Regions from separate parts of the Glutamicibacter halophytocola genome, predicted to be linked through region 1. Evidence: riboswitches for the same ligand, from Rfam matches in the RefSeq annotation. Region 1 holds a riboswitch; each other region holds the start of a gene.
What was found. A riboswitch is a leader RNA that binds a small molecule or an ion and turns the genes downstream of it on or off. The one in region 1 is predicted to bind S-adenosylmethionine.
Positions count from the first base shown of each region.

Region 2: another riboswitch for S-adenosylmethionine. It lies ahead of AOZ07_RS19215 (hypothetical protein); the one in region 1 lies ahead of AOZ07_RS03875 (O-acetylhomoserine aminocarboxypropyltransferase/cysteine synthase family protein).
Region 3: another riboswitch for S-adenosylmethionine. It lies ahead of AOZ07_RS14470 (OsmC family protein); the one in region 1 lies ahead of AOZ07_RS03875 (O-acetylhomoserine aminocarboxypropyltransferase/cysteine synthase family protein).

Region 1 covers NZ_CP012750.1:813,039-823,474, reverse strand. The annotation lists gene AOZ07_RS03890 (HNH endonuclease signature motif containing protein) at 1-166, opposite strand, end outside; gene AOZ07_RS03885 (AraC family transcriptional regulator) at 230-1,099, opposite strand; gene AOZ07_RS03880 (cystathionine gamma-synthase) at 1,171-2,376, opposite strand; gene AOZ07_RS03875 (O-acetylhomoserine aminocarboxypropyltransferase/cysteine synthase family protein) at 2,373-3,677, opposite strand; SAM riboswitch class I at 3,766-3,856, opposite strand; gene AOZ07_RS03870 (LysR family transcriptional regulator) at 4,089-5,030, opposite strand; gene AOZ07_RS03865 (DUF1852 domain-containing protein) at 5,153-6,145, shown strand; gene AOZ07_RS03860 (methionine synthase) at 6,165-7,205, shown strand; gene AOZ07_RS03855 (flavin reductase family protein) at 7,192-7,740, shown strand; gene AOZ07_RS19020 (SAVED domain-containing protein) at 8,009-8,740, opposite strand; gene AOZ07_RS03845 (ThiF family adenylyltransferase) at 9,168-10,436, opposite strand, start outside.
Region 2 covers NZ_CP012750.1:366,629-377,064, reverse strand. The annotation lists gene AOZ07_RS01730 (acyl-CoA dehydrogenase family protein) at 1-917, opposite strand, end outside; SAM riboswitch class I at 934-1,025, opposite strand; SAM riboswitch class I at 1,293-1,395, shown strand; gene AOZ07_RS19215 (hypothetical protein) at 1,401-1,664, shown strand; partial or broken gene acs (acetate--CoA ligase) at 1,717-3,702, shown strand; gene AOZ07_RS01715 (BCCT family transporter) at 3,776-5,632, opposite strand; gene AOZ07_RS01710 (Fur family transcriptional regulator) at 6,294-6,728, shown strand; gene katG (catalase/peroxidase HPI) at 6,821-9,001, shown strand; gene AOZ07_RS01700 (hypothetical protein) at 9,051-9,299, shown strand; gene AOZ07_RS01695 (aminobutyraldehyde dehydrogenase) at 9,380-10,436, opposite strand, start outside.
Region 3 covers NZ_CP012750.1:3,122,704-3,133,139, reverse strand. The annotation lists gene AOZ07_RS14505 (LutC/YkgG family protein) at 17-649, opposite strand; gene AOZ07_RS14500 (LutB/LldF family L-lactate oxidation iron-sulfur protein) at 646-2,097, opposite strand; gene AOZ07_RS14495 ((Fe-S)-binding protein) at 2,115-2,879, opposite strand; gene AOZ07_RS14490 (L-lactate permease) at 3,028-4,704, shown strand; gene AOZ07_RS14485 (FadR/GntR family transcriptional regulator) at 4,731-5,438, shown strand; gene AOZ07_RS14480 (SDR family oxidoreductase) at 5,610-6,380, shown strand; gene AOZ07_RS14475 (L-idonate 5-dehydrogenase) at 6,370-7,425, shown strand; gene AOZ07_RS14470 (OsmC family protein) at 7,502-8,053, opposite strand; SAM riboswitch class IV at 8,083-8,203, opposite strand; gene AOZ07_RS14465 (DEAD/DEAH box helicase) at 8,369-10,436, shown strand, end outside.

The DNA of each region.
Region 1 (10,436 bases):
GGGCAGCCTGGATCTGCGCGCGGGTTTGCTGCTGGGCCAGGTGCTCGGTGAGCAGCGCGAAGTAGGCGGCGTGGCCGGCGGGCAGGTCGCCGGAAAGCACAGCCGTGGCCGAGGCGACGAGCCGGGCCGCCTCGGCCAGATCCTTGAGTGCTTGTGCTGTGCTCATGGGAACGAGCATGCCCCGCAGAAAAGGATCCGCGGGGCAGGCATCGACGAGGTGTGGATAAGGCTAGCGGTCGGCCTCCACCGGCAGCCAGAGCTCGCAGGTCGCGGTGCTGAAGTCCGCGGCCCGATCGAGCACGGCGACAATGGACGGGCCGGGACGCAAACGCCACGGGTTGGACGGGAACCATGCGGTGGCCGTGGAGGCCCAGAGCTCCTGCAGCGCCGCCGGGTAGGGGCCCGACACGCTGAACACCGCCCAGGCCCCGGCTGGAACCTGGATGGAATCCAGGTCCTCGGGCACCGGGGCCTCGGCCGGCACCGCAACTCCGTGCAGGTAGGTCAGCTCGCTGCCTTCGCGGTAGTCCGCATCGACCTGGTCGCTGACCTGCAGCAGCCCGGCGGGCTCGGCGGCCGACAGCGCCTTGAGCCGGGCATGCTCGGCCATCGGGATGGAGGCGATGTGCTCCTGGATGTGCGGGTTGGACCCGTGGTGGATCAGCGGGACGCGTGCGGCGTATCCGATGAGCTGGAAGTTTTCTCGTTGCGCTATTCGTGCATCCATGGGGCGTTTCCCTTCGACGTTCAGGCTGAACCTGATGATTGGCTGGCTTCGAAGGGGGCCGCCTGATCTGCGGACCTCGCCCGCGCTCGCACCGTGCACGGACCGGAAGGCCCGGCCGAAAGCTTCGGCTGAGCCGTAGCCGTAGCGGATCGCGATAGCTAAGAGGTCATCCCCGGCGAGCAGGTCCGCGGCGGCCAGGGACATGCGCCGGCGGCGGATGTACTCGGAGACCGGCAGGCCGGCCAGCGAGGAGAACATCCTCCGCACGTGGTATTCGGTCGTGCCTTCGCCGCGCAGCAGATCCGCGAGGCTGATCTCGGCGTGCAGGTTCGCCTCGATATGCTCGACGAGCCGATTGAGAATTCCGATCATGTTTCCACCCTTCCCCAATTACTATTCCGTGGGGAAGGGGCGCGCCGCCCGATTATTGCGGTTCGATGCGATCAGGCGTTTTCCAGGGCCTTTTCGCGCACGGTGCTCACAGGCCGGGTGGCCCGGGCGGCGGCCAGGCCGCGTTGAAGATCGGCGATCAGATCCTCGGCCTCCTCGATGCCCACCGAGAGGCGGACCAGGTTGGCCGGGATTTCCAGCGGCGTGCCGATCAGCGAGGCGTGGGTCATTTCGCGCGGATAGCAGACCAGGGATTCCACCCCGCCCAGGGAGACCGAGAGCTGGAAGTACTCCATGGATTGGGCGAAGGCGCGGGCAGCGGCCTCATCTTCCAGGGCCAGCGAGACGATCCCGCCAAAACCGCGCTGCTGGCGGGCGGCCAGCTCGTGCCCGGGGTGCGATTCGAGTCCCGGGTAGTAGACCCGGGTGACCTCGGGCTGCGCATCGAGCCAGCGGGCCAGGGTATCGGCCGAGGCGCAGTGGCGCTCCATGCGCAGGCCCAGGGTTTTCAGCCCGCGGGCGGCCAGGTAGGAATCCTGCGGGCCGGCCACAGCTCCGCCGGCGAACTGCTGGTAGCCCACCGCTTCGGCCAGGGTCTGCCCGCGGAAGTGATGGTCGGCCACGATCACCGCGCCGCCGAGCACATCGGAGTGCCCGCCAATGTATTTGGTGGTGGAGTGGACCACCGCGTGGGCGCCGAAATCCAGCGGGCGCTGCAGATACGGGGTGGCGAAGGTATTGTCCACCACCAGCAGGGCGCCGTGCTCGCGGGCGATGTCCGCCCAGCCGGCCAGGTCGGCGATGCCCAGCAGCGGGTTGGAGGGGGTCTCCACCCAGAGCAGCGCGGTGTTCGGGCGCACCGCGGCGCGCACCGAATCCAGGCTGGTGATGTCCACCGCCGAAGAGGTGATCCCCCACTTGCTGTGCAGCTTGGAGATCAGCCGGTTGGTGCCGCCGTAGCCGTCGGCGCCGAGGATGATGTGGTCGCCCGGTTCGAGCACCGCGCGCAGCAGCGCGTCTTCGGCGGCGATGCCGGAGGCGAAGGCGAAGCCGGCGGCCCCGCCTTCCAGCGCGGTGAGCTGGTCCTGGAACCCGTCGCGGGTGGGATTCGAGCCGCGGGAGTATTCATGCCCGGAGCGCAGCACGTTAATGCCGTCCTGGACGAAGGTGCTGGTCTGGTAGATCGGCGGGACCACCGCCCCGGTGTGCGGGTCCTTGTGCTGGCCGGCGTGCACGGCGAGGGTGTTGAAGCCGCTCATGATGCTCCTTGGGTTTGCGGGGCCAGGGCCTGGGCCAGTGCGTGGTCCAGGGCCTGGGTGAGATCTGCGAGCAGGTCGGCGGGGTCTTCCAGGCCGACCGACAGGCGCAGGGTGGCGGTGTTCAGCCCGGCGGCGGCCAGCTGCTGCTCGGAGAGCCGGCAGTGGGTCATGGTGGCCGGGTGGGAGATCATGGTGCGGGTGTCCCCCACATTGGCGGCCAGCGAAATCAGCTTCAGCCCGTCGATCAGCGGGGAGACCAGCGTGGGATGGGCCAGCTCGATGGCCAGCACGCAACCGGTGCCCTTGGGCGTGATCTTCTTGGCCAGCTCGTGGCTCGGGTGGGTGGACAGCGAGGGGTGGTGGATGGCCACAATGCCCGGGTGCGCCAGGAGCTCGCCGATCAGCGTGGTGACGCTGCGCTGCACATGCCCGGCGCGTACCGGCAGGGTTTCGATGCCGGCCAGGATGCCCTGGGCGCTGGCCGGGGCCAGGGTCGGGCCCAGGTCGTGCAGGAATTTGGAGCGCACCAGCATCGCGTAGGCGGCCGATCCATGGCGCTCAAGCAGCGAGGTGTTGTTCAGCCGCACGCGCGGGGCGGCGATCTGCGGCCAGCGGGCGGCATCGGAGAAGTCGAATTTGCCCGAGTCCACGACGATCCCGCCCAAAACAGAACCGTGTCCGGCCAGGCCCTTGGTGGCCGAGTGCACCACGATGTCCGCGCCATGATCCAGTGGCCGCACATTCAGCGGGGTGGCCAGGGTGTTATCGACCACCACCGGGATATTGTGCTCGTGGGCGATGGCCGCGATGGCGGGAAGATCGGCCACGGTGCACAGCGGGTTAGAGACCGACTCCAGGAAGAACGCCCGGGTGTCTTCCTCGATAGCGCCGGACCAGGCGGACGGATCGGCCTGGTCGACAAAGCTGATGCGGATGCCGAAGTCGGCGAAGGTGTCGGTGAGCAGATCCACGGTGCCGCCGTAGAGCGAGGAGGAGGCCACGATGTGCTTGGGGCCCTGGGTCAGGGCCAGCAGGGACAGGGCTACCGCGGACTGGCCGGTGGCGGTGGCTACCGCTTGGGCGCCGCCTTCCAGTGCTGCCACGCGCTGCTCGAGAATCGAGACGGTGGGGTTGCCGGTGCGCGAGTAGGTGAAGCCGGCCTGGCGCAGCGCGAACTTCTCGATCGCTTCGGCATGCGACTGGAATTGGTAGGCTGCGGAATTGTGCAGTGGCGGCAGCATCGGGCGGAAGTCTCCGCTCGGGCGATATCCGGCATGGACCGCGTCGGTTCCTTGGCTCATAGCTCCTCCTCGTTCTCTGCGAGGGAGTGCACCGATTAGGCATCGTGTGGCAACACGAAGCACAGCACGCAAAAGCGCGTTCGGAACTGCTCCATCGTTCCTGGCATTAGCACCTTTCGGTTTCCCGATGGTTGCTGCGACGTCTTCGAGCCAGATCTCTTAGTCGCTCTTGATGGTTTGTTGTTCTTCCATGGTTGGCCACGGGCCGCAAACGGCGCAAGCGCTATCGGGCGGCCAGCTTCATACAAGGCCGCCAAGCTTCATATGTCGTGAACTTGTCATGATGACGCGGTGGTTGGCACCACTTTATGACGCATAGTTTTGAACAGAACCTGCGTGATTTCAAGGTTTTTGCCGAAGTTTGTGACGATGCGCCGGTGATCGATGACCGGGAGTTACGCCGTGGGCGGCTCAGCCGAGCACCTCGACCCCGAAGCTGGCGACCACCGCGCGAACTTCTTGCAGGTAGCGCTGGGCCTGGTCGGTCAGCGGAATGGCGGCGTGGTCGATCCAGCCGATCTCGATCCGCTCCTCGATCGCCAGCGGGATGGCAACGATGGAGGGATCAAGCTCGTCGCTGATGATGCCGGTGGAGATCGTGTACCCGCCCAGGCCGATCATGAGATTGAAGATGGTGGCGCGGTCCGAAACCTGGATTTCGCGTTGGCTGGAGCGCGTGGAGAGCACCTCCTCGGCGAAGTAGAAGGAATTGTTCGCGCCCTGGTCGAAGGTCAGCCGCGGCAGGTCCTCGAGGTCTTCGAGCGTGACCTGGTCCCGGGTGGCCAGCGGGTTGCTGCGCGAGATGAAGATGTGCGGATCAGCCAGGAACAGCGGGTGGAAGGCCAGCCGGGATTCGCGCAGCAGCTTGTCGATGACCTTCCGGTTGAAGTCGTTGCGGTAGAGGATCCCGATGTCGCTGCGCAGGGTGCGCACGTCCTCGATGATCTGTTCGGTGCGCGTCTCGCGGAGCGAAAACTGGTATTCCTCGGCGCCGCTGGCCTGGACCATCCGGACAAAGGCGTCCACCGAAAATGAGTAGTGCTGGGTGGAGACGCCCAGCAGGCGCCTGGCGGAGGGCCGGCCGAGGTAGCGGTGCTCAAGAAGCTCCACCTGCTCCAGGACCTGCCGGGCATAGCCGAGGAATTCTGCGCCTTCGGCGGTGAGCGTCACTCCCCTGGCCGAGCGCACCAGCAAGGTGCGCCCCACCCGAGATTCGAGCTCCTTCATCGCCGCCGACATGCTGGGCTGCGCGACGTAAATCAAGTCGGCTGCGGCGGAGATCGAGCCTTCGGAGGCGACCGCCACGAAATAGCGAAGCTGCTGCAGTGTCAAGCCATTTGTTCCCTGAACCATAGATTGAGTCTATATGAATCCATAGTTATATCGAGTTACCTGATATCAAGAATCACCCTGCAAGATTGACGCAACGACTTCCCCTCGGCCTGCCCAGGCCTCCCAAATACAGATTGGCCATCATGGCAGACGCATTAAATTTCAGCATTAGCACCACCAGATTCGACGAGAATTACTCCCCTTCGACAAATTCGCGCACCACGACAAACTTCGCTAATTTGGCACGCGGAGAGCGCCGCGAAGAGAACCTGCGCAATGCCCTGACGATGATCAACCGCCGGTTCAATTCCTTGGCTCACTGGGACAATCCCCAGGGCGACCGCTATTCTCTTGAATTGGAAATCATTTCCGCAAATGTGCACTTTTCTGCCGATAATACCGACCAGAAATTCCCTCTTTTAGAAGTGCTTGAAACCACGATCGTGGATAAACTCACCGGCACTCGGTCCCAGGGCATGGTCGGCAATAATTTTTCTTCTTATGTCCGCGATTACGACTTCAGCGTTGTGCTCCCAGCATCGTGTAATGACAGCGGAGCTCCGGTGCTTCCCGAAGATTTTGGCGATCTCCACGGACAGCTCTTCCAGCATTTTTTGAACTCGCAGGCATACCGTGAGCGTTTCGCCCAGCTGCCGGTGGTCTGCATCAGCGTCTCCACCTCCAAGACCTATTTCCGCACTGGCAACAGCCATCCGGTGCTCGGCTTGGAATACCAGCAGGACGAGAACTCGCTCACGGATGCGTACTTCGGCAAGATGGGCTTGAGCGTTCGCTACTTCATGCCGCCGGGCGCCGTCGCGCCGCTGGCCTTCTACTTCCGTGGCGACCTGCTCAACGATTACACGAACCTGCAGCTGATCAGCCTGATCAGCACCATGGAGACCTTCCAGAAGATCTACCGCCCGGAGATCTACAACGCTAATTCGGCGGCTCCCGCGGTATACCACCCGAGCCTCGGTGCCGAAGATTTCTCCCCCACCCGCGTTTTCTATGACCGCGAAGAACGCACCCAATTGGGAAAGATCCAGGGCAAGTTCACCGAGGAACACTTCATCGCCCCAAATCGTGAACTGCTAGATCAGTGGTCTTCCTCCTACCCGACTCCTGTCGCCTAAGATCCAGAAAGATTCTTCTATGACTTCCCCGCTTATCCCCACGTCAATTGTCGGCAGCCTGCCCAAGCCGTCATGGCTCGCCGAGCCTGAAAAACTTTGGTCCCCTTGGAAGCTTGAGGGCGCGCAATTGCGCGAGGGCCAGCAGGACGCCATGCGTGCTGCGGTCCTCGAGCAGGCCCAGCGCGGCATCGACATCATTTCCGATGGCGAGCAGTCCCGCCAGCACTTTGTCACCACCTTCATTGAGCACCTGAGCGGTGTCGACTTCGAGAAGCGCGAGACCGTGCGCATCCGCAACCGCTACGACGCCAGTGTTCCCACCGTCGTCGGTGCAGTAGAGCGCGAAAAGCCGGTCTTCGTTCAGGACGCGAAATTCCTGCGCACGCTGACCGACCGCCAGATCAAGTGGACCTTGCCTGGCCCGATGACCATGGTTGATACCTTGTACGATGCGCACTACCGCAGCCGCGAGAAGCTTGCCTGGGAATTCGCGACCATCTTGAACCAGGAAGCCCGCGAGCTTGAGGCAGCCGGGGTGGACGTCATCCAGTTCGACGAGCCTGCCTTCAACGTCTTTTTTGATGAGGTGGCCGACTGGGGCATCGCTGCCCTGGAGCGCGCCTGCGAGGGACTCAAAGCCGAGACCGTCGTGCACATCTGCTTTGGCTACGGCATCAAAGCGAACAATGACTGGAAAGCCACTCTCGGAGCTCAGTGGCGCCACTACGAGAAGTCCTTCCCGCTGTTGCAGGCTTCCTCCATCGATACCGTCTCGCTGGAATCCCACCATTCAAATGTTCCGCTTGAGGTTGTCGAAATGGTCCGTGGCAAGCGAGTGATGCTCGGAGCTATCGACGTGGCCAATGACGCTGTGGAGACTGCCGAGGAAGTGGCGCAGACCCTGCGCAACGCACTCGAATTTGTCGATGCCGACAAGCTGATTGCCAGCACCAACTGCGGCATGGCGCCGTTCCGCCGCGATGTGGCCCTGGCCAAGCTCAGCGCGCTCAGCGCAGGCGCTGGCATCCTGCGCGAGGAGCTTGTTGGTGCCCGCGTCTAAAGCGACAGAATCGGCCACACCATCGTTGCCCGCAGATGATTTCAAAGCGATCTTCCGCGGGCACCCTGGCGGCGTCAGCCTGATTACCGCCGATGCCGGCGACGGACCAGTTGCCCTCACGGCAACGTCTGTGGCTTCGATCAGCGTTGATCCGCCATTGCTCGTCTTCTCGATTTCTGCGCTGTCCTCGGCAGCCAAAGTGCTCACCCGCGCAACAACCGTTGTCGTTCACAGCCTGGATGCACAAGACATCGATGTGGCGAAGCTCGGTGCAACCAGCGGCATCGACCGCTTCGCACAGAAGCAAACGTGGTCTAGGCTGAGCACCGGCGAACCGGTATTCGATGGAGTCCGCGCTTGGGTGCGCTGCGAGGTCATAGAACGAGTCCAGGCGGGCGCCTCCACGGTTTTTGTGGCCCGGGCGCTTCAGTCGCAAATTGAACGCGACAGCGAACTCGGCCAACCCGGCAACGGTTTGGTGTATCACAACCGGACGTGGCACGGTTTGGGTGAGCATTCCCGCTTGGATAGCTAAATTCTTGCATGCCCCGGGGGTGTCGTTGATCGGCGCACCGTCAGGAGGCTGCTTTTGTCCGTAATTGACGTCTGAATTCTGGAGCTAGCCGAGAACGTACTTGAGTAGCCCTGCGACCGTCGGCTAGAACTGAACTATGCGACACACAATCTGACTCCTTGGCGTTATCTGAAAGCCGGCAACAGCATGACGTTACTGGCGCGAATCCGCCCCAGCGCATTGTTCAAATGCGTTCATTTTGTCCGCGCCGATCGTTCCCCGACACTCCCTAGTTATTGATCGTAATGACTGCTTCGTAACCGGCATTCATGCGCTCGTAGATCGTCACGGGCGGATGAATGTCTCGAACTACCGCTCGCCCAGCCTCAATCGCTGCTGTGACCGGTGCAGACGCTATCAGGTGCCATCGACGAGCGTTTGGGAAATGCGCTTCGGCCAAAGCTAGCGCTTCTCGCCACTGCTTGGCAAAGTTGGTGAGTGATCGCTCGTTAGAAATGAGAATCGGCCCAGCCTGCGAGTCAATAGGCCTCACTTCTATGGTCGGCAAACCGGAGACCTCGGACGGCAACGCGGCCTGGTTCACTTCGCTTGTCAATGCACAAATCAGAATGACATCTTCGGCGGATTCATCTTGTTGAGAGGCCACGATCTCAAAGTCAGCTGGATCGCTCTGTTCTCTCCACGACCATCCTATGAACTGGTCTCGGTGCTTCTGGAAGAGCCGGGTTGGTGTTTTATCGTCAAGATGCCAACCCAAATAAACAAGTAGTGGTACGGGAGCAATCGCAAAAACAGAAATATGTTCAACGTCCCCGCTATCAACAGCTTGCTGAACCTGCGCGAGTACGTCATCGATCGATTGCTGCCCAGCATCCCAAAAGCCACGCCCCTCAACTGAGCCGCTAATTCGACAAGCGAAGTCACCACTGCGTCGGGTCTCAACTAGGCCCAGATAGTTGGCCGCGAGCAGTGTTTCGCCGACCTCACGCCGGGATGCCATCGCAAATGACCCACGTATAAGACAACCAACTCGAAGAGCAGCAGTTCGCGTTAGACCACCGTCGTCCGTGACCATCTCGATCCTTCGCTCAAAGGATTCCTTGATATCTCGAAGTTTCTCTGGCGGGAAAAAGCCAACGTGATCTGGGTTATCAATGATCTTGTGACAATCGTGGCATAGGAGAAGTAGGTTCTCTTCTGCCTCAGTGTCGTCAACGTCCCTGTTAGTTGCGCTACGAGGCGATCCAGCTCCGGCGATAGCGCCGACATTGTGAGCCAGTTCCGCCAACAGAACTGAGTGCAGGTATGTTCGTTGATCCCCGAGTAGACGACGGTTACAGAACGTGCAACGTCCAGCTGTTCGTGCCCAAAGCGCGTTGCGCACCGAGTCTTTAATGCCTCCGCGTTTGACGGTAGTATTCCGCGCATCAATTCGACTCAAAATGTGTTCCTCCCGTTTGATTTTTAGACAGTTCATCTTTCTCGACACTTCCTCGAAATTCCAACAGAGCTCCGCCTTCGCCCGATGTTTTGATGCGGGATACAGGCACGAATCTTCGTAATGGCCCCGCTTCGCCATGGGGCAGGGAGATGAGGTGAGTGCCGGATACAGGCTCGCTGGAGCCAAGGTGCGAGCCCAGCAAGCTAATTAGGCTCGCGGCGATGCCGCTCATGTCGGCAGCTGAACCGTGGTAGGTGGGGGTAGAACAGCCTCTGGTTGGGATAATTTCATCAGCATCGGTTGCGGAACCCCACAATTCGTGAAAGGGCTCCAGAGCTCCATCCGCTCTCACTACACGTCCTGCTTGCTGGTCGATTGTTAGGCAACCTGCGCTATCCGGTGGCATCGAGACACTCAGGATGCCTAGCGTTCCGGTACGCACGTCGCAAGCTACCTGTGCAAAGAGTGGACGTCCCGCCGCCGGAGCTGCAGCGTCGAGCGCTCTACCCACCGCGACACTGACGGTGGCATCGATGATGACATCGGCATCGACCAAATCCGAAGCGTCAGGAAAGTGTGTTGCCCGTGGTACTACTTCAACGACATCGCTAATTGAATGTAGGCGTTTGGCAAGTGCTTCCGCTTTGGACATACCAACGTCCGTTTCGAGGAAGTTCTGTCTGGCCAAGAGCCCGCCTGTGATCCTGCCTGGGTCGCAAAGAACGACTTTCGTGGCACCAGCTCGAACAACAAACTCGGCAATCCAAGATCCAAGACCACCGCAACCCCAGATATGCACAGACTTGCCTATGAAAGAGGACACCGGACGTCTTGAGTCGCGGCGAGTTGTAACCTCTGGACGTTCATCTGAGACAGTAAGCCAGTCAAGCTCTATGGTTGAATCAATTGCAGCCGGATCGATATCGATACTGGAGTTCTTTCCTCTGCTAGTACATGCCAGAGCCCGCACTTGATCAGCACCAATCGATGGGATGCTAGCGATTAATAGGTGCGGTGGCCCTCCTGTCGGATGCGGTACAGCGATCACCAGACGCTGAGGCGTACCGTTCACCTTGCGGATTGCACTTGCCACGAGCGTGGACAGCAGTGGAGCAGCATACCCTGTGGAAAAGCGCTTGACATAAAACTCGTCACCGGAAGCCGAATGCCCTGCATATGGGTCCTCGATGAGGCTCAATAGAGAATGCAAACTACTGCCTGCACCTAGAGGGAGCGCCGTATCAAGTTGGATGAG
Region 2 (10,436 bases), 450 kb from region 1:
GTGCCGGTGGTGAAGATGCGGGTGCGGTTCTGCACCGAAATGCGCAGGTCATTCAGGGCCGCCCGGGCGATACCTGCCTGCACGGCCATGAGCACCAGCTGGAAGATCGCCGCTTCGGAGTCGTTGCTCTGCTGCGGCATGAACGTGTCCACCGGGACCTGGTGGAACTCTGTGGTTCCGGTGCCGGTGAGCCCCTGGCCAAAGCCATCCCAGTCATCAAGGATCTTGACGCCGCTGTGCTGGGTGGAGACTACCGCGATCTGGCGCCCGGGCAGTTCCGGGTGGGCCACGGCCACGGTGGTCCAGTCGGCAAAAATGGTGCCGGTGCAGTAGTACTTTTCACCGTCCACCAGCCAGCGGCCATCAACCTGGCTCACCTTGGTGTTCAGCGTACCCAGGGCATTGCCACCGCGTTCGGTGTAGGCGTTGCCGACAATTTGCCCGGCGGCGATGCGGGCGGTCCACTTGCTGCGCAGCTTTTGGTCGTCGAGGACCAGCACGTTTTCCACGAACGCGATATGCGCGCGCCACAGCTGGCCGACATGCGAGTCGGCTTCGGACAGCTCGATGAGCAAGCGGAACACGTCGACCAGGCGCGCGCCGTATCCGCCCTCGGCAACCGGGATGCGCAGTGCGCCGAAACGTTCGCGGTTGAGCAGGCCTACTTGCTCGAAGGGCAGAACGCGGTTGCGGTCGCGGTCCTTGGCGGTGCTGGCGATTTGCGCGAAGACCGGACGGAAGATTTCAGCCAGCCGGTCGTATTGCTCATCCGCGCCGGGGCCGGGGGTGACCTTGAGCAGTTGCCGCGTGGGCAGCTGCTCTTCGAAGTCGTCTAGTCCCATGGCGCTAGCCTGCGAAGGATCGCTGAGATGGTTGAAGTCCAAACCGGAGGTGTTTGGCAACTCGCCAAATGACATTAAAAGTCCTCAATTCTTTCCATCGGTCCTGGCGGTAGCACCGTCTCCCTTTTCGGGTGGTTGCTGCGGCGTCGTCGAGCCAGATCTCTCAGCCGCTCTGGATGGGTCGTCATTCATTTGTAGCCGTAATAAACCGATGCATCCAAGCCACGAAGTCACATTTCGACCTTGGGCGGTTCCGAGATGACCGGCAGGTTGAACAGCTAATGGCGCATCATGCCGAAGATGAATTGCCCATATTCGCCCATTATCGATCAAACCGGCATTCAATGAAATAAATAACGAAATATCCCGCGCATGTGGCACAGTTATCGAAGATTTTTCATGTTACGCAAGATTTGCATTCAATTCCTTCGAAACCCTGTAATAGACGTGTAACCATCCCGAGCGGCCGAGAGATCTGGCTCAGTGACACCGCAGCAACCACCTATGGAGGACACCTTCCATAGGCCGGTGCTACCGCCAGGACCGATGGAGATGATCATGGCACTGTGCTTTGCGCAGCCTCAAATGCAGTACCCGGGCCTCGCATCCATGGCGCTGGGCGCCGGCCTCGCCAATTTCTCGCGCAGATTCGCCACCACGGCACAGAGCCGCACCGCGCTTTCAGGCTCGCAGCCGCAACGGGCTATGGGCAAAGACAGGCAATTCGCCTCGGCCAAGAACCTCCAGGGCACAAGCAACAGCTGGCCTTCCTCGGAATACTTGCCGTTGCCCTGCTCGCTGCCTCCGAACGCCGCGCCATAAAAGCCCCGGGCCCGAGGGCACTAGCGATCAAGTACCAAACCAGCCACCGAATAGACACTCCAAGGAATACTCTGTAATGACCATCGAATCGGCACCAACCTCTGCATTTGCCTCAGAGGAAGCACGCCAAGCATTCTGGGACGACGCGGCACGCCTCCTTGATTGGGACACCAGCTGGCATACCACCAGCCAGATCCTCCCAGCTGACCCGGAAGCCAAGCGCGGACCGCAGATCTCCTGGTATCTGGGTGGCAAGCTCAATGCCGCGGTGAACTGCGCCGACCGGCATGTGGCCGCCGGCCGCGGAGACAAGGTCGCACTGTATTTCGAGGGCGAACCCGGCGACCGGGTGGCCGTCACCTACAAGAACCTGCAAGAACGCATCAGCCAGGCCGCCCACGCTTTGGAATCCTTGGGCGTGGCCAAAGGCGACCGCGTGGTCATCTACCTTCCGGTCCTCATCGAAACCGTCGTCATCACGCTGGCCTGCGCCCGCATCGGCGCCGTCCACTCGCTGGTCTTCGGCGGATTCTCTGCCGAAGCGTTGAAGTTCCGCGTGGAAGACACGAAGGCCAAGGTGCTGGTGACCACCGATGGCCAATTCCGCCGCGGCACCTCGGTGCCTGTCAAGGACAATGCCGACGAAGCGGTCTCCGGCGAGAATGAAATCGAAAAAGTGCTGGTCATTCGACGCACCGGCGATCAGATCCCGTGGACCGAAGGCCGCGACGTCTGGTGGCACGATGTTGTCGACACCCAGCCCACCGAACATGAAGCGCAGTTCTTCGACTCCGAAACTCCGCTGTTCATCATGTACACCTCCGGAACCACCGGACAGCCCAAGGGCCTGGTGCACACCACCGGTGGCTACCTGACCCAGGCTGCCGCCAGCTACAACATGCTCTTCGCCAACCCGGATGCCTCCCAGCGCGAGAATGACGTGCACTGGTGCACCGCGGACCTGGCATGGATCACGGCCCACACCTATGAGATCTATGGACCGCTATCCAACGGCGTCACCCAGGTGATTTATGAAGGCGTGCCCAACGCGCCGCATCCCGGACGCCACTTCGAAGTCGTCGAACGCTACAAGGTCACCAGCTACTACACGGCCCCGACCTTGGTCCGCTCGTTGATGGGCTGGTTCCCCGAGGGCATTCCCAAATCCTACGACCTGTCCTCCATCAACGTCGGCGGCACCGTTGGCGAAGCCGTTAACCCGGAGGCCTGGCGGTGGCTGCGCGAACAGCTTGGCCGTGATACCCCGGCAGGCATTCCGATGGTGGATACCTGGTGGCAGTCCGAGTCCGGGGCGACGGTCCTCTCCCCTTTGCCGACCGACGACTACTTCAAGCCAGGTTGCGCCGCCCGTGCCCTGCCGGGCGTTTCCGTGGATATCGTTGATGCCCAGGGACAGCGAGTTGAGCCCAATACCCAGGGCAATATTGTCATCACCCGCACCGGCCCGTCCATGGCGCGCACGGTATGGGGCAACCCTGAACGCTACTACACCAGCTACTGGGAGAAGTACGTCCAGCAAGGCTGGTTCCTCGCCGGCGATGGGGCACGTTTTGACGAGGATGGAGATATTTTCATCCTGGGCCGCACCGATGACGTGATCAATATTTCCGGGCACCGGTTATCGACCATTGAAATCGAGTCTGCGCTGGTCACCAACTCCGGTGTCGTCGAGGCCGGCGTCTGCCCCACCCCGGATGCAAAAACCGGACATGCGGCCACCGCCTTCGTGGTGCCCCTGGACAAGTCGCTGATTGGCGAAAACCCTGATGAGCAGCTCGCCGCGCGCCAGGCACAATTCATAGCTGAGCTTCGTTCCACGGTAGCCACCCAGATAGGCCCGATTGCCAAGCCGCGCGATGTGCTGCTGGTACCGGATGTTCCCAAAACCCGTTCGGGCAAGATCATGCGCCGCCTGCTCACACAGCTATTTGAAGGAACCACGCTGGGTGACACCACCAGCCTGCAGAATGAACCGTGCATTCCCGAGATCAATGCAATCTGCCGGGCACGCCGCTAAAGCGCAACTGAAGAAAATCCGCTTTAAATAGTCGAAGCCACGTCCCGCGGGACGTGGCTTCGACTATTTGATGCTAGGAATCCTTGGATTCGGAAGAATCCGTGGACGGTTCCACAACAGCCTCGGTAACTATCACCGGAGCTGAATCCACCACACCATCTTCCGGCTTCCCGGCCGGCTTGATGATGGGAATCTCGGTGGTCATCAGGCTGAACTGGCTGCCTTCGTGCCGGTCCACGCCCTGGGTCACCGATTGCTCAAGCACGGTGCGGGCCACCTTGCCGCGCAAGATCAGCGGATCGCGGCTCAGGTCCTTCCATAGTGCGACGCACAACAGCAGCATCACGATCACGAACGGCAAGGCCGAGACAATCGTGATGTTCTTCAAGCCGTTGAGCGCCTCGGCCGGATGATCGCCACCCGCCAACAGCATGACTGCGGCAACAGCACCGGTGGCGACACCCCAGAAGACCACGGACTTCTTGGTCGGCTCCTCGGCCCCGCGCTCGCTCAAGGCACCCATCACGATGGAAGCCGAGTCGGCGCCGGTGACGAAGAAGATCGCGATCAGCAAGACCGTGACGATCATCAGCACCGTGGCAATCCAGCCGGAGAGCGGAAGCGCATTAAGCAGATCGAAGAGGATCAGGTCGAAGTTGATGTCCGGAGCCCCATCCACCACCTTGGCCAGCGCCTCGCCGGTGTTGCCTGCACGCTCCGCGCGTTCCTGCAAGCCAATGGCGCCACCGCCGAAGATGGAGAACCACAGCAGGGTGACAGCCGATGGAACCAGCAGCACGCCGGTGACAAACTGGCGGATGGTGCGGCCACGCGAAATGCGAGCGATGAACAGGCCCACGAATGGGCTCCATGAGATCCACCAAGCCCAGTAGAAGACAGTCCAGGAGGACAGCCAGCTGGACATGGTGCCGTCGCCGGAGGCCGCGGTACGCGAAGCCATCTCTGGAAGGTCGCCAATGAATGCGCCCACGGCGTTCGGGACGACGTTGAGGATGAATAGCGTTGGGCCGCCGATGAAGACGATCAGCGCCAGGATCACTGCCAAGACCATGTTGATGTTCGACAGCCACTGGATGCCGCGCTCGATGCCGGAGACAGCCGAAGCGACAAACAATGCGGTAAGGATCGCGATGATCACTACCAGGACGCCGGAGCCAACCTTTTCAAGGATGCCAGCGGACTGGATGCCGCCACCAATCTGCAGTGCGCCCAGTCCCAGTGAACAGGCGGAGCCGAATAGGGTAGCGATAATGGCGAGGATATTAATGGTGCGGCCGCCCCAGCCGTGCACAATGCGCTCTCCGAAGACGGAGGAGAACATTGCCGAGAACAGCTGCGGGCGCCCCAGGCGGAAACTGCCGTAGGCCATGCCCAAGCCGACGATGGCATACATCGCCCACGGGAACAGCGTCCAGTGGAAGAGCGTGGTGCCCATGGCGGTGCTCAGGGCAGCGTCGGTAGACCCTTCAACGGTGCCTGGCGGCGGTGACATGTAGAAGAACAGCGGTTCTCCCACGCCGTAGAACACCAAGCCGATGCCCATGCCGGTAGCAAACATCATGGAGATCCATGAAACTGTACTGAATTGCGGTTTTTCGTCGTCCTTGCCCAGCGGGATGCGCCCGAAGTTCTTCGCAGCGACCACGATGACAAATATTGCGAATACCGAGGCTGCAATGATAAACAGCCAACCAGTGTTGGTGATGACCCAGTTAAGGGCCACGTCTGCGGCTTTACCCAAGCCCTCGGGGGTTACGAAACCCCAAATGATAAATGCCAGCGCCAAGGCGCCAGCGATTCCGAATACCCAATAGTCGGTTCCTGAAACCGAATATTTCTTTGGTCGTCGTTGTCGAGCTGTATGCAGCTCGCCGACGAGGTCTTCAAATGATTGATCCGTCTGCTTCATTGCGTTCTTCCTTCACTGGTAAGGCTCGGCGAACGAAGTCCTGCCGGCGCCCGGCGAGTTATCGCTTCGAGGGGACGCGATTGCCCTGCAGTGTGCTTGATTGCGAATTGCTTATCGGTGTCGATTCACTGAATCCAAATCTAGCGTCAGAGGGTGCTGATTGATACAACTGACCCTGCATATTGCCACGGGAATATTACCGGTGACCCGACGCTATTTCTTCTCGAATTGTCACAATAAATCCTAAATAGGCCTTTTTAAGCATGGTCGACCCACACCCATTGGTCAAACCAGAGCGCCTGATTCTCGCGGTTTTTTGCCTCAAGCACCCCGTTCATGGCGTACTGCTCATAGTCTGTTCACAGCTATGTGAGCTTGCTCGCGTGTGCATAATTCCTGCCCGAAGCCGCCCAGAATTCCAGGTCGTGCGCAGCAAAATCCGTGGCCTGATACCTTGGCGAATTCTGCCGAGGGCGGGCTACTCGTTCGGTTTTTGCGGTAACTTCGGCTCCTACGCCAAACACATAAGACATATTCCGAAATAAGAATATTTACTAACCAGCACTGAACACCAGAAGTTAATCAGGGAACATCGCGTAGCAACCTGAAATACACCTCTACTTATCTTGACTCATTCAAGATAAGCGGTCATGCTGAAGATATGACATCTCTGGACGGGATCGAGCAAGTGCTCAAGGCTGCCTCTATGCGAGTCACGCAACCACGCGTTGCGGTACTCGCTGCGGTTGCCGCGCACCCTCACGCGGACACCGAAACAATTATTTCGGCGGTCCACAGTGAGCATCCCACGGTGTCACACCAGGCGGTCTACGATTCGCTCAAGCTGTTCACCAGTTTGGGCGTCATCCGCCAGATACAGCCTCAAGGGCATATCGCACGCTACGAAACCCGCGTCGGCGACAACCATCATCACGTGGTGTGCCGCCAGTGCGGAACCCTAGCTGACGTCGACTGCGCTGTCGGCGGAGCCCCTTGTTTGCACGCGTCGGATGACCACGGCTTCAAGATCGATGAAGCCGAAGTCATCTATTGGGGCACCTGCCCCGAGTGCCAGGCTAAGAATCTCGGCGGGTAGCCGCACGGCCCCAAAACTTTGTCATCATTCGGGACCCCCTCGGGCGATGAACATCGAACCACAAACCCCAAAAAATCCGGAAGGAAGAGCATATGTCTGAGACAACAGCAGGTCAGTGCCCGGTTGTAGGCAACACCGGTCGAGTACACCCGACCCAGGGAAACGCCAACACCGAGTGGTGGCCAAATAAGCTGAATCTGAAGATCCTTGCAAAGAATCAGGAGGCTACCAACCCCCTGGATGCAGACTTCGATTACATCAAGGCTTTCGAAGCTCTGGATCTGGCAGCAGTCAAGGCTGATCTCGCCGAGGTCATGACCAAGTCCTACGACTGGTGGCCAGCTGACTTCGGCCACTACGGTCCCTTCCTGATTCGCATGGCTTGGCACTCTGCCGGCACCTACCGCTCGCACGACGGCCGCGGTGGCGGATCTGCAGGCCAGCAGCGCTTCGCTCCGCTGAACTCGTGGCCAGATAACGTGAACCTGGATAAGGCTCGCCGTCTGCTGTGGCCTGTGAAGAAGAAGTACGGCCAGTCCATCTCCTGGGCTGACCTCATGATCCTGGCCGGCAACGTCGCGCTGGAAGACATGGGCTTTGAGACCTTCGGCTTCGCCGGTGGCCGCAAGGACGTCTGGGAACCAGACGAAGACGTTTACTGGGGTCCTGAGAAGGTATGGCTGGAAAGCGAACGCTACACCGGCGCCCGCAACCTCGACGCACCACTGGCAGCTGTCCAGATGGGCCTGATCTACGTCAACCCAGAAGGCCCAGACGGCGTTGCCGACCCACTGGCTTCCGCAGCGGATATCCGTGAAACCTTCCGCCGCATGGGCATGGACGACGAGGAAACCGTCGCCCTGATTGCCGGTGGCCACACCTTCGGCAAGACCCACGGTGCCAGCGCCGAGTCGCACAAGAGCGGCGACCCGGAAGCTTCCCCGCTGGAAATGCAGGGTCTGGGCTGGAAGTCCGACTTCGGTACCGGCAACGGCGATGACACCATCGGCTCCGGCCTGGAAGTTACCTGGACCTACCACCCAACCCGTTGGGACAACGAGTTCTTCCACATCCTCTTCGCTTACGAGTGGGAACTGTTCCACTCCCCTGCCGGCGCCCAGCAGTGGCGTCCAAAGGACAACGGCGGAGCCGACATGGTTCCAATGGCCCACAACTCCTCGGTTCGCCGCGAGCCACGCATGCTCACCAGCGACCTGGCCCTGCGCTTCGATCCTTCCTACGAGAAGATCTCCCGCGAGTTCAAGGACAACCAGGACAAGTTTGCCGACGCCTTCGCTCGTGCGTGGTTCAAGCTGACCCACCGCGACATGGGCCCGAAGTCCCGCTACTTCGGTCCAGAGGTTCCAGCAGAAGATCTGCTGTGGCAGGATCCACTGCCAGCTGCACCAGAAACCACCCTGGGCGCTGCAGAAGTTTCGGCACTCAAGGACCTGATCAAGGAATCCGGCCTGAGCGTGCAGCAGCTGGTCTCCACCGCTTGGAAGGCAGCGGCAACCTTCCGCTCCTCAGACAAGCGCGGCGGTGCCAACGGCGGACGCATCCGCTTGGAACCACAGGTTTCCTGGAGCGTGAACCAGCCAGAGCAGCTCAAGCCAGTGATCGCGAAGCTGGAAGAGATCGTTGACAACTTCAACGCCACTTCCGCCATCAAGACCTCCTTCGCCGACGTTGTGGTTTTGGCCGGCAACGTAGGTGTTGAGCTGGCAGCATCGGCTGCTGGCCAGCAGATCGAGGTTCCTTTCACTCCGGGGCGTGTTGACGCTACCCAGGAGCAGACCGACGTCGAGCAGTTCGCATGGCTGGAGCCAGTAGCTGACGGATTCCGCAACTACGACTCGGGCTTCTTGAACCTGCCTTCCGAGTACCTGCTGCTGGACCGCGCCAACCTGCTGGGCCTGACCGCACCGGAAACCACCGTACTGGTGGGCGGGCTGCGCGTACTGGGCAACAACTGGGATGGCTCGAACACCGGCGTATTCACCGATACCCCGGGCGTGCTGACCAACGACTTCTTCGCCAACCTGCTGGAACTGGGCCTTGAATGGACCCCGGATGCAGAAGAGAAGACCTACGCAACCACTGACGGCCGCTGGGTCGGCAGCCGCGTAGACCTGGTCTTCGGCTCCAACTCCGAGCTGCGCGCACTGGCCGAGGTTTACGCTTCGGACGATGCCAAGCAGAAGTTCGTCAAGGACTTCGCTGCAGCCTGGGCGAAGCTCATGGATGCAGATCGCTTCGAACTGCGCAAGTAAGCAGCCCCAGGGCTCAAAGCTGTGGCCGCCACTTCCGAATTCATCGGAGGTGGCGGCCACAGCCGTTCCAGCCCTGTTATCGGGCCATATTGTGCATCACGTGCTTGGTTCTCGAATAGCCGACCAAGGCATAGGCTGGGAGGCCGCGCCCGCATCCGGAGCATTTGAACCGAACTCCGGGCTGCGCGCACTGGCCGAGGTTTACGCTCCGGCCTGGGCCAAGCAGAAGTTCGTCAAGGACTTCGCCGCGGCCTGGACCAACCTCATGGATGCTGATCGCTTCGAACTGCGCAAGTAAGCAGACCCAGGGCTCAAAGCTGTGGCCGCCACTTCCGAATTCATCGGAGGTGGCGGCCACAGCCGTTCCAGCCCTGTTATCTATCGGGCCATATTGTGCATCACGTGCTTGGTTCTCGAATAGTCGTCCAAGGCATAGGCCGAGAGGTCGCGGCCGTATCCGGACCCCTTGAACCCGCCCCAGGGCATTTCAGTTGCCAAAACCAGGTGCGCATTGACCCAAACGGTTCCCGCGTCCAAGCGGGAAGCCACGTAATGGCTGCGCTGAGCGTCCTTGGTCCAGACCGAAGCAGCCAACCCAAAGGGAACTTCGTTGGCCCGCGAAATTGCTTCGTCCTCCTGAGAAAAGGTCTCCACGGAGACAACGGGGCCAAAAATTTCTTGCTGGGTGCATGCGGCGCCCTTAGAAGCCTTGATCACCGTGGGAGCAATGAAGTAGCCCTTGCTCGGCACAGCGTGTCCGCCGGTGGCAAACTCGTTGCCTTCTTCTTCGGCAAGTTTCAGATGTTCCAGCACGCGTTCGTAGTGCGCACGGGAAATCATTGGCCCGATTTCAACTTCGGCCCCTGCGCCCGGTTCCCCCACGACCAAGCTCTGCACCGCTTCAGCGAGCTTGGCAGTGAATTCTTCTGCAATGGACTCATGGACCAGAACGCGGCAGGCGGCTCCGCACTCCTGACCCGCATTCCAGAAACCGCCGTTGCGCAGCCCGGCAACCGTCGCATCAAGATCGGCATCGTCGAATACAACGACCGGGGCCTTCCCGCCCAGTTCCAGGTGCACCCGCTTGACCGAATCCGCCGCGGACGCGGCAACGGATTGCCCGCTGCCCACCGACCCGGTCAAGGCAATCATGGCCACGTCTGGATGGGAGGCCAGCCGGTCTCCAATGACCGCGCCCCTACCCGTGACAACGTTGAATACCCCGGCAGGGAGCAGGTCAGCGGTCAATTCTGCGAACTTGAGGGTTGTCAGCGGCGTGGTTTCCGAGGGCTTGATCACCAAGGTGTTGCCTGCCGCCAAAATCGGGGCGATTTTCCAAACGCCCATGAGCAGCGGATAGTTCCACGGGGTCACGGCTCCGATAACACCTAGCGGTTCCCTGATAATGACCGAGGTGTGGTCCTTGGCGTATTCA
Region 3 (10,436 bases), 1.6 Mb from region 1:
TGCCTAGCGCGAGTTGCTACAGGCCGCGAACCATCAGCACATCCAAGGTGCGCGGTCCGTGCACCCCTTCAACACGTTCCAGCTCGATGTCGCTGGTTGCCGAAGGGCCGGAGATCCAGGTCAGAGGCCGGGTGATGGACAGGCGCGGCATGGCCTCGGGCAGCAGCTGCACGATCGTGGAGATCGGCACAATGCACACGTGGTGATCGGGAACCAGCGAAATAGCGCGGCGCCCCTGGTCGGGCTGGCCATCAAGGATGATCGTTCCCGATTCGGCAACGGAAACCGCCGAAGAAGTCACCACGGCACTGGTGGCATCCAATTCGGCGACGCTCAAGCGGGCGCCGGGAGCATCAACGCGCTGTTCCACGTTCTGGCCCAGCGCCGAAAGCCAGCTGGCATCCAGTCCCTGCGGGTAGACCACGCTGGAGGCATCCTTGAGCTTGGCGGCAACAAATTGTGGAATCTGCCCCGCCTCGATCACCTCAACGCCGGCCTTGTAGTCCACCAAGCGGTCCACCAGCAACTCGATGAGCTGCTCTTTGCCCAGCGTCGAAGCCGTGCGGTAGCTGCGGGGAACCTCTTCGGTCGCCGGGGTATCGGCTAGGGCTGAACGGATCCTGGTCAGGATTTCTTCTTTCGCGCTCACTTGGACTCCTTTTCGTCGCTCCACCAGTCGCGGAAGGACTTTTGCGGCGGGACCGGAATGTCGCGGCTCTGCGTCCACCCGGCAGCGATGCCCGGCAGCTTCTTGATCTTCTTGTCCTTGCCCGCAGCCAGCCGGCCCAGCGGCAGCGCCTTTTCGAGCAGGCCAAGGTTCTTTCCCTTGCCCAAGGCCCAGGAGCCGCCCTTCATCAGCAGGTCCATCTGGGTTGGCAGCTTGTGCTTGGCGCGCTTGGCATCCACATCTTCGCCACGCAGGTGCACGAGGATTTCCGGGATGTTGATCTTCACCGGGCAGGCTTCGTAGCAAGCACCGCACAGCGAGGAGGCGTAGGGAAGGGAGCCGTTTTCCTCGACCTCGATGCCGGTCAGCAGCGGGGAGAGGATCGCGCCGATCGGGCCCGGGTAGGTGGAGCCATAGGCATGGCCGCCGGTGCGCTCGTAGACCGGGCAGACGTTCATGCAGGCCGAGCAGCGAATGCAATTCAGCGCGGTGCGCCCGAAGCGGTCGGCCAGCGCGCGGGTGCGACCATTATCCAGCAGGACGATGTGCACGTTCTGCGGGCCATCGTCCTCGGTGACACCGGTCCACAAGGAGGTGTACGGATTCATGCGCTCGCCGGTGGATGAGCGGGGAAGCAGCTGCATGAAGACCTCGATGTCCTCCCAGTGCGGCAGGACCTTTTCGATGCCCATGACGGTGATCAGGGTTTCGGGCAGGGTCAGGCACATCCGGCCGTTGCCTTCGGATTCCACCACGCCCAGGGTGCCGGTATCGGCCAGGGCGAAGTTGGCTCCGGAGATCGCGACCTTGGCGGCCAGGAACTTCTTGCGCAGGTGGGAACGTGCCGCTTCGGCCAGCTTGGCCGGCTCATCGGTCAGGTTCGGATCCACCACCGGCATTTGGCTGAGGAAGATGTCGCGTACCTCGGTGCGGTTCTTGTGAATGGCAGGAACCAGGATGTGGCTTGGCTTGTCGTGGCCCAGCTGGACGATCAGCTCGGCGAGGTCGGTTTCGAAGGCATCGATGCCCTCGGTTTCCAGGTGCTCGTTCAGGCCGATCTCCTGGGTGGCCATGGACTTGACCTTGACCACCTCTGTCGACCCGGTGGCCTTGACCAGATCGGTGACGATTTTGTTCGCCTCGCCAGCGTCGCGGGCCCAGTGCACCACGCCTCCGCGGGCGGTGAAGTTCTTCTCGAACTCCAACAGGCGCTCTTCAAGGGTGGCCATGGAATTGTTCTTGATGGCGCTGCCGGCATCGCGCAGCGCCTCCCAGTCGGGAAGCTCGCCCACGACCTTCAAGCGCTTGTCGCGGATGGTGTGGGTGGCATGGCGCAGGTTCTTGCGCATCTGGGTGTTGCCCAGTTCGCGGTGCGCCGCCTGGGGGAAGGGCTCGGTCTCGAACAGGTTGCCCTGTCCTCCGGCGGGCATGCCGAGGAATACCTGGGTCACAGTGACACCGTCTCTTCCATGGTGCTGGCCAGGATGTCGGCCAGGTGCAGGGTTTTCGGCTTGGCGCCGGTGCGCGAGAGGCCGCCGCCGATGTGCATCAGGCAGGAGGCATCCCCGCCGGAGCAGGCCGAGGCGCCGGTGGAGCAGATGTTCTTGACCTTGTCTTCGAGCATGGCCGAGGAGACGTCTGCGTTCTTGATCGAGAAGGTGCCGCCGAAACCGCAGCACTGGTCTGCTTCGGGAAGCTCGTTGACGGTGATGCCGCCGACGGTCTTGAGCAGATCCAGCTGGCGGTCGCCCAGGCCCAGCGAGCGCATGCCGTGGCAGGAGGGATGGTAGGTGATGGTTTCGGGGAAGTAGCTGCCCAGCTGCTCGGCCGCGTTGCTGATGCCCAGAACGTCCACCAGCAGCTGGGTCAGCTCGTAGGTGCGGGCACCGACAGCAGTGGCCCGGTCCTTGAGTTCTGGCTTGCCCAGGCGCTGCGCCAAATAGGGGTGCTGGTGCTTGATGGAGGCGACGCAGGAGCCGGAGGGGGCGACCGCGACGTCGTAGTCGTCGGTGTCGAAGGCGTTGATGTGGTTTTCGACAACGGGCAGTGCTTCTGGCATGTAGCCGGAGTTCATGTGCATTTGCCCGCAGCAGGCTTGCGCCTTGGGGAAAATGACCTCGTGGCCCAAGCGTTCCAGGATTCTCACTGTCGACTTGGCCGTTTCCGGGTACATGGCGTCGACTATGCACGTGGCAAAGAGGGCGATTCGCATGATTAAAGACTCTTTCAAGTGTGGTCTGACCATACTATGCGATTATTTTCGCGATAGTCAAGACTTGTTGTGATGCCACTCACCCTTGTACCCTTGGTGGTCGGACCACATATGGTCAGACCAATACTCGAGCAAGGACGCCCACACCGTGTTTACTCCCTCAACTGAACCGATAGCAGGAAGTGTTGCGATCTCTGCGCTGATCGCACTGATTCCTCTTGTCACCTTTTTTGTGCTGCTGGCAGTGATCAAAACCAAGGCCCACTGGGCCGGGTTGGGATCGCTGGCAGTGGCCATCATCGTCGCCATTCTCGGCTGGAAGATGCCGGTGGCCATGGCCCTGAACTCCGGGGCCATGGGCATGGTCTTTGGCGCTTTCCCGATCGTCTGGATCGTGGTGATGGCCATCTTCCTCTACCAGGTCACCGTCAAGTCCGGACGCTTTGAAGACCTGCGCCGGGTCTTCGACGTGATCGGCGGCGGCGATGTGCGCATCCAGGCCGTCTTGATCGCGTTCTGCTTTGGCGGACTGCTCGAAGCGCTGGCAGGATTCGGCGCCCCGGTCGCCATTACCGCGACCATGCTGCTGGCCCTGGGCCTCTCGCCGCTGCGTGCGGCCTGCGCCGTGCTGATTGCCAATACGGCACCGGTGGCCTTTGGCGCCGTGGCTATTCCGATCACCACCGCGGGAGCCCTGACCGGCATTCCGGCCCATGAAATCGGCGCCGTGGTTGGCCACCAGTCGCCGCTGCTGGCATTGTTTGTCCCGACCATCCTGGTGCTGATCCTCGATGGCTGGCGCGGCGTGCGCCAGGTGCTTCCAGCTACCCTGGTCATCGGCATTTCCTTCGGCCTGGCCCAGTGGCTGTGCTCCACCTACTTCTCCTACGAGCTGACCGACATCGTCGCATCGCTGGTCGGCCTGGCAGCGGCCGTGATCCTGTTGCGCTTCTGGACCCCGAAGGGCGCCGACGAAGCTCGGGCCCGCGTGCTGACCGCCGAAGCCGCCGCCGTGCCGGTGCAGCAAGGCACCAAGCTGCACGGCGCGAACACCTGGATGGCGCTGTTCCCGTACCTGCTGGTGATCGTGGTCTTCGGCCTGGCCAAGCTCTGGAAGCTGGGCGTCGACATCCCTGCCTGGCTGGCCAGCACCGACATCAAGTTCGGCTGGCCCGGCCTGCACGGGCAGGTGGTGGATGCCAGCGGCAAGGCGGTTTCCTCGACCATGTACACCTTCTCCTGGCTGTCTTCGCCGGGCACCTTGCTGCTGATCACCGGCGTGATCGTCGCCTTTGTGTACTCGAAGTACACCGGCGGCGGAAAGTACGCCATGACCTTCGGCGAGGGCTTGTCGGAGATCGGCAAGACCATCTACAACATGCGCTTCGCCGCGCTGACCATCCTCTCGGTCCTGGGGCTGGCCTACGTGATGAACCTGTCCGGCCAGACCATCACCGTGGGAACCTGGCTGGCCGGTGCCGGAGGGTTCTTCGCCTTCCTCTCGCCAATCCTGGGCTGGATCGGCACCGCGGTGACCGGATCGGATACCTCGGCCAACGCGCTGTTCGCCAAGCTTCAGCAGACCGCCGGCGTGAATGCCGGGATCGATCCGCATCTGCTGGTGGCGGCCAATACCTCCGGCGGCGTCGTCGGCAAGCTGATTTCCCCGCAGAACCTGGCCATTGCCGCAACCAGCGTGAAGATGGAAGGCCAGGAATCGGTGATCCTCAAGAAGGTCGCCGGCTGGTCGGTGGGCATGCTGCTGGTGCTGTGCGTCCTGGTCTACCTGCAGTCCACCCCGGTGCTTTCATGGATGCTTCCATAGGGTGCTGAACGGCTAAAATAGTTCCGATGCCAATTAACCCAGCTCCGCGTGCGTACCAGATCGTGCTTCAGGCCATTGAGGAAGATCTGCGTACCGAGAAGTTGTCCGTGGGGGACCAGCTTCCTGGCGAACGTGCGCTCGCGGAGCAGCATGGGATTTCCCGCGCTTCGGTGCGCGATGCCATCCGCATCCTCGACGTGATGGGCATTATCAGGACCTCCACTGGATCTGGGCCGAACTCCGGCGCCGTGATCATCTCCAATCCCGCGGCGGGAATTTCCCAGGCGCTGCGCCTGCATCTGGCGGCCAAGGGCATCAACGTCCGCGAGATCGTTGAATCGCGCATCCTGCTGGAAACCTGGGCAGCCCAGATGACGCCGCGCGACCCCATCCATGCCCAGCAGGTCATAGATCGGACCGCGGTGCTGATCATGCGCATGGATGATGCGCAGCTCTCGCGCGAATCCTTCCACCGCATTGATGCCGAATTCCACGTTTTGCTCGCATCCATGGCGGGCAACGCGGTGGTCGAATCCATGATGGAATCCCTGCGCAACTCGATCAGTGACTATGTTGCCGCGTCCATCCCGGACGACGAAGCCTGGCAACCGGTGGTCAAGGTGCTGCGCCGCCAGCACAAGGCCATCCACCATGCCTTTGCCACCGGCCAGCGCGAGCGCGCAGCCCAGCTGCTCGAAGAGCACATCACCTGGTTCTACTCGCAGACCCGCTAGATCTGGTAGCAAGAGCACCAGTTAAATAAGTCGGACTTTATTACCCTTAGCTCCTCATATATCTGATATGTTTTCAGTAGGCGACGGGGCTGCATTTCGGATACGTCAGTTGGTTTACACCGGTGATGAGTTCCCGTCGATGTACCATCGACACTTCATGCGAGGGAATTCATGAGCCAACTTTTTGACCTGTCCGGACGACTGGCCCTGGTCACCGGGTCCTCCCGCGGCATCGGCCGCGAACTTGCCCGCGCCCTGGCAGATGCCGGCGCCACGATCATCCTGCATGGCCGCGATGAGCAGCGTCTGGCCGAAACCGCCGCCGAATTTGCCACCCGCTACGGTGCCGAAAAAATCCACAGCGCCTGCTTTGACGTCACCGACGACGCCGCCGTGCGCGAGAACATCGCAGCCATCGAAAAGAACATCGGCGCCATCCGTATTCTGGTGAACAACGCCGGCATCCAGCACCGCGTGCCGATGCTGGACCTCGACGTGGCCGACTGGCAGCGTGTGATTGATACCAACCTCACCAGCGCATTCCTGGTAGGCCGAGAAGCCGCCCGCGGCATGGTGGAACGCGGCGAAGGCAAGATCATCAACATCTGCTCGGTGCAAACCGACCTCGCCCGCCCCACCATCTCCGCCTACACCGCGGCCAAGGGCGGCCTGCGCAACCTCACCCGCGCGATGACCGCCGAATGGGCTGGCGCGGGCCTGCAGATCAACGGCATTGCACCGGGATACATCCACACCGAAATGACCCAGAACCTGGTGGACGACGAGAAGTTCAATTCCTGGATCCTGGGCCGTACCCCGGCTGCCCGCTGGGGCTCAGTCGAGGACTTGGCCGGTCCAGCGGTATGGCTGGCATCGGACGGATCCAACTACGTCAACGGGCAAACCATTTTCATCGACGGAGGCATGAGCGTTGTCGTCTAGCACCCTTTCCAACAAGACCCTGGGCGTCGTCGCCCATGCCGCTGGCGACCTGCGGATCGAGCAGATCGACCTGCCCGCACCCGCTGCGGATGAAGCACGAATCGCCATCGCCTATGGCGGCATTTGCGGTTCGGACCTGCACTATTGGAGCCACGGAGCGGCCGGGGAGTCCATCCTCAAGGCCCCGATGGTTCTCGGGCATGAGATCGTCGGCACCGTTATCCAGGCGGCCGCTGATGGCAGCGGCCCGGGCGCGGGAAGCAAAGTCGCGGTGCACCCGGCAACACCGGGAGACACCGGGGAACCCTATCCTTCTGACCGCCCGAACCTTTCACCCGGATGCACTTATTTGGGCTCGGCTGCCCGCTACCCGCATACCGAGGGCGCTTTTGCCCGCGAGGTGAATCTGCCTGCACGCATGCTGCGCGAACTGCCCGCTGGCCTCTCGCTGCGTGACGCTGCGCTGGCCGAGCCAGCCGCCGTGGCTTGGCATGCGGTCTCGCGTGCCGGCACCGTCTCCGGCAAAAAAGCTCTGGTCATTGGCGCTGGCCCGATCGGAGCGCTGGCCGTGGCGGTGCTCAAGCGCGCCGGTGCCAGCGAAATCATCGCGGTGGACATGCACGAGACGCCGTTGGGCATTGCCAAAGAACTCGGTGCCACCGCAACCCTGCGCGCCGATGACCAGGAAGCAATCGCCAAGGTCAACGCCGATGTGGTGATCGAGGCCAGCGGCAATTACCGCGGCCTGGCCTCTGCCATTCGCGGCGCGGTGCGTGGCGGACGCGTCGTCATGGTCGGCCTGCTGCCCTCCGGCGAGCAACCTGCCCTGATTTCGCTGGCCATCACCCGCGAGCTGGAACTTGTCGGCTCTTTCCGCTTCAACGACGAAATCGACCAGGTGATCGATGCGCTGGCCGACGGTTCCCTGCACATCGGCGCGGCCGTCACCCACGAGTTCCCGGTATCCGATGGCCTTGAAGCTTTTGAAACAGCCAAGGATTCCTCGAAGTCTGGCAAGGTCTTGCTGAACTTCCTGGAGCAGTAATCCCTCCCAGTGCAACGACGCGGTGGTGGCCTCTGATAACAAGGGCCGCCACCGCGTCTTTGCTATTAAGCAGGTGCTAGTTGGCCTCGGCAAGATGCAGCGAGGTGGCCACTGGCACCGGGTTGGCGAACAGATCGAGGACTGGGCAGTGGGCATCAACTGCTTGGCGCAATTCCTCGTAGCGCTCGACGGATTCTGGACCAGCTATCTGGACTTTCAAATCCACTGAAGAGAAACCGGGACGCACCGACGCGTCGATGCCGAATAGTCCGCGAACATCGAGCTGCCCATCAGCGGTAATCTGCACATCATCAACCTGGATGCCCAGGCTCTCGGCGTAGAGCCGATAGACCACGACCTGGCATGAGACCAAGGCTGCCAATGCGTATTCAACGGGACTGGCGGCGATGTCGTTACCGCCGAGCGCTGCTGGTTCATCGACGGTGAAGGTGTGCTTGCCGGCGCGAATATTGCTGGCGACCGAAGCAAAACCCTCGCCCTGGACAGTGAAGGTCAACTGGGCACTGTGTGGAGCGGAGGAGATCCGTTCGCCCCAACCGGCACCGGCTTCTTGCAGGCGTTGAGAGCGGTCTTCGGCCACGGATAGCTTGGCTGTTGCGTGAGGCATGGGGATTCATCCCCTTTCTGGCGCAGGGGCGCCATCGTTTACGATCCTGGATTTCAAGAAGCGTCGAATCGTCACCTGGGGCACCCCGCACAATGGCCTAAAGGGTTGCCGTCCACTCAGCCAGGGCTGTGATGAGTGGAACTCGTGATTCAGTGGTTCCTTTGTATCTTGTGGCAAGCGGATCGGTAAAGTATCCACTTAACGTTTCGTCATGGCGGTCCTGTCCCTTAGCGTCGATAGGATGGTGGGTAGCAATCCGCTCCAACGCACTACCCATGGATGGCGATGATGGAATTCCAGCTGACTCTTTCCTCAGTGAACTCATTAGTGTCCGAGGAAGAACTTCGCATCGGGCAATTCTTCTTCGAATCCGGAAAAGTCCAGGATGTTGAACGCCATCGTGAACGGGGGAACGCCCGAGTCACTGCGCTGGTTCGCAACAGCGAGGTCATGGTCGGGTTTCGGATCGGCAACGAGGGCATAGAATTCCACTCTTTCTGCACCGAACATCCATCTGAGTACTCCTGCCCGGAAGTCGCAGCACTGCTGCTGGAGATAGTCAGCGACGCCGAAGACCCGCTCTACGTCTCGGATCAGGCAGCCGACCCTTATGGCTGGCAACGCAATGCGGTTCCCCAATGGGAACGAAACCTGAATCGGTTGTTGCCCGTCGTTGAAGTAGAAACCGACATTGTCGAAGAGCCGCTGGGCCTGATTTTGAAGGTCGTCACAGAGCCACGGTACGGAGGAGAAGATGTCCTCACTCTCCAAGCGAGGCCGGCAAAGCAAGGAACCAAGAGCCCGTGGGTGCAGACCGGCATTAGCTGGAAATCGGTCGCCTTTGACGAGCACTTTTCCAGGGCGCAACGCCGCGCAGTCGTGGAATTGAACCGCCTGCGGGAACATGCCGAAAAGGTGAAGTACGGTCATTTCTGGGAAACCACAGACTGGATTTCCTTGATGGAACTTCCTGGCAAGGATCTCTTGGCCGCTTTCAAGGATCTCAAGGATGCAGGCGTTGCCATTATTAATGGCGGTTCTGCGTCCAAGCCGCCGGTGAACTTCAGTGAAAAACTGGCCCATGCATACGTGGATTTCCGTCAAGGGGAAAACGGCCTGACCGTCGAAGGCGTGCTTCATGGTCCTGAACCTGAACACACGCACCTGTTGCCCGTAGGAAATCCCCCTGCTTTTGTGGCTTTTTCCTCCCAGCCGTTGGCCAAATCCAAGACCTGGGGCCTGGCAGAATTTGCTGATCCGGTATCAGCAGAGCTCGCCACGTTTATTGCCTCCGGTGTCCAGTTCATTCCGTCTTCTGAAGTAGGCCGGTTTGAGCAAACCCATCTGGACAGGGTGCGCCAGCTGGCGCCATTGAAGAGCGCGGATGTTTCCTACGCCATCCCCGACCCTCCACGACCAGTGCTGCGACTGCGCGTTTCAAGCACTGTCGACAGCGTCAGCCTGCATTATTCATGGAAGTACGCAGCCAAGGCCCAACGCCAGCGAAGTGTTGAAAAGGAAATCATCGCTTCGATCAATGACAAATTGGGCGACGACTCTGCCTTGGGACAGGTGAAATCGAACGGGATCTACGAAGATCGAGAGCTGACGATGGATGAGTCCATCGACTTCTTGGTCTACACCTTGCCGTTACTGGAAGAACATCCCGATATCTTGATTGAAGCCCAGAACCAGCTTCCCAAGTATCGGATTATCGACTCTCCTGCGACGGTAGCCATCGATGCTGGTGAAAGCACTGGAGACTGGTTTGATCTGACAGTCGAGGTCACCATCGATGACATCAAGGTGCCATTTGCGCTACTGCTAGCTGCGCTCACGCTGCACTTGGATTATCTGGTTCTTGAGGACCTGACCGTCATTCCCATCGGCGGAGAAGACTTCGCCCAGCTGCGTCAGCTGATCGACGAGGCCGGTGAATTAGGCAAGGTCGAAGGCAATACAATTCGGGTCCACAAACTGAGCATCGACTGGTGGAAGGAACTGCTGGATCTGGGCATTATCGAAGCCCAGCATAACCAGTGGCTGCAGAACATGAATGAGCTCACCAGCGGCGAAGAGCTTAATCCCGTGGAACTGCCCGAGAGTTTCAAGGCCAACTTGCGCCCTTACCAGGAACAGGGGCTCGCGTGGCTTAACTTCCTGCGAACCCACTCGCTGGGAGGGGTTCTGGCAGATGACATGGGCCTGGGTAAAACCGTCCAATTGCTGGCGTGCCTCGAACAGGCACGCATCGAGAACCCGGGCCAAAAATTCCTGGTTCTGGCACCTACCTCGGTCGTAGGCAACTGGATCAATGAAGCACACCGGTTCACTCCCCATCTGAAGACGCGGGGGATTACCTCTACCGCCAAGAAGGCAGGGC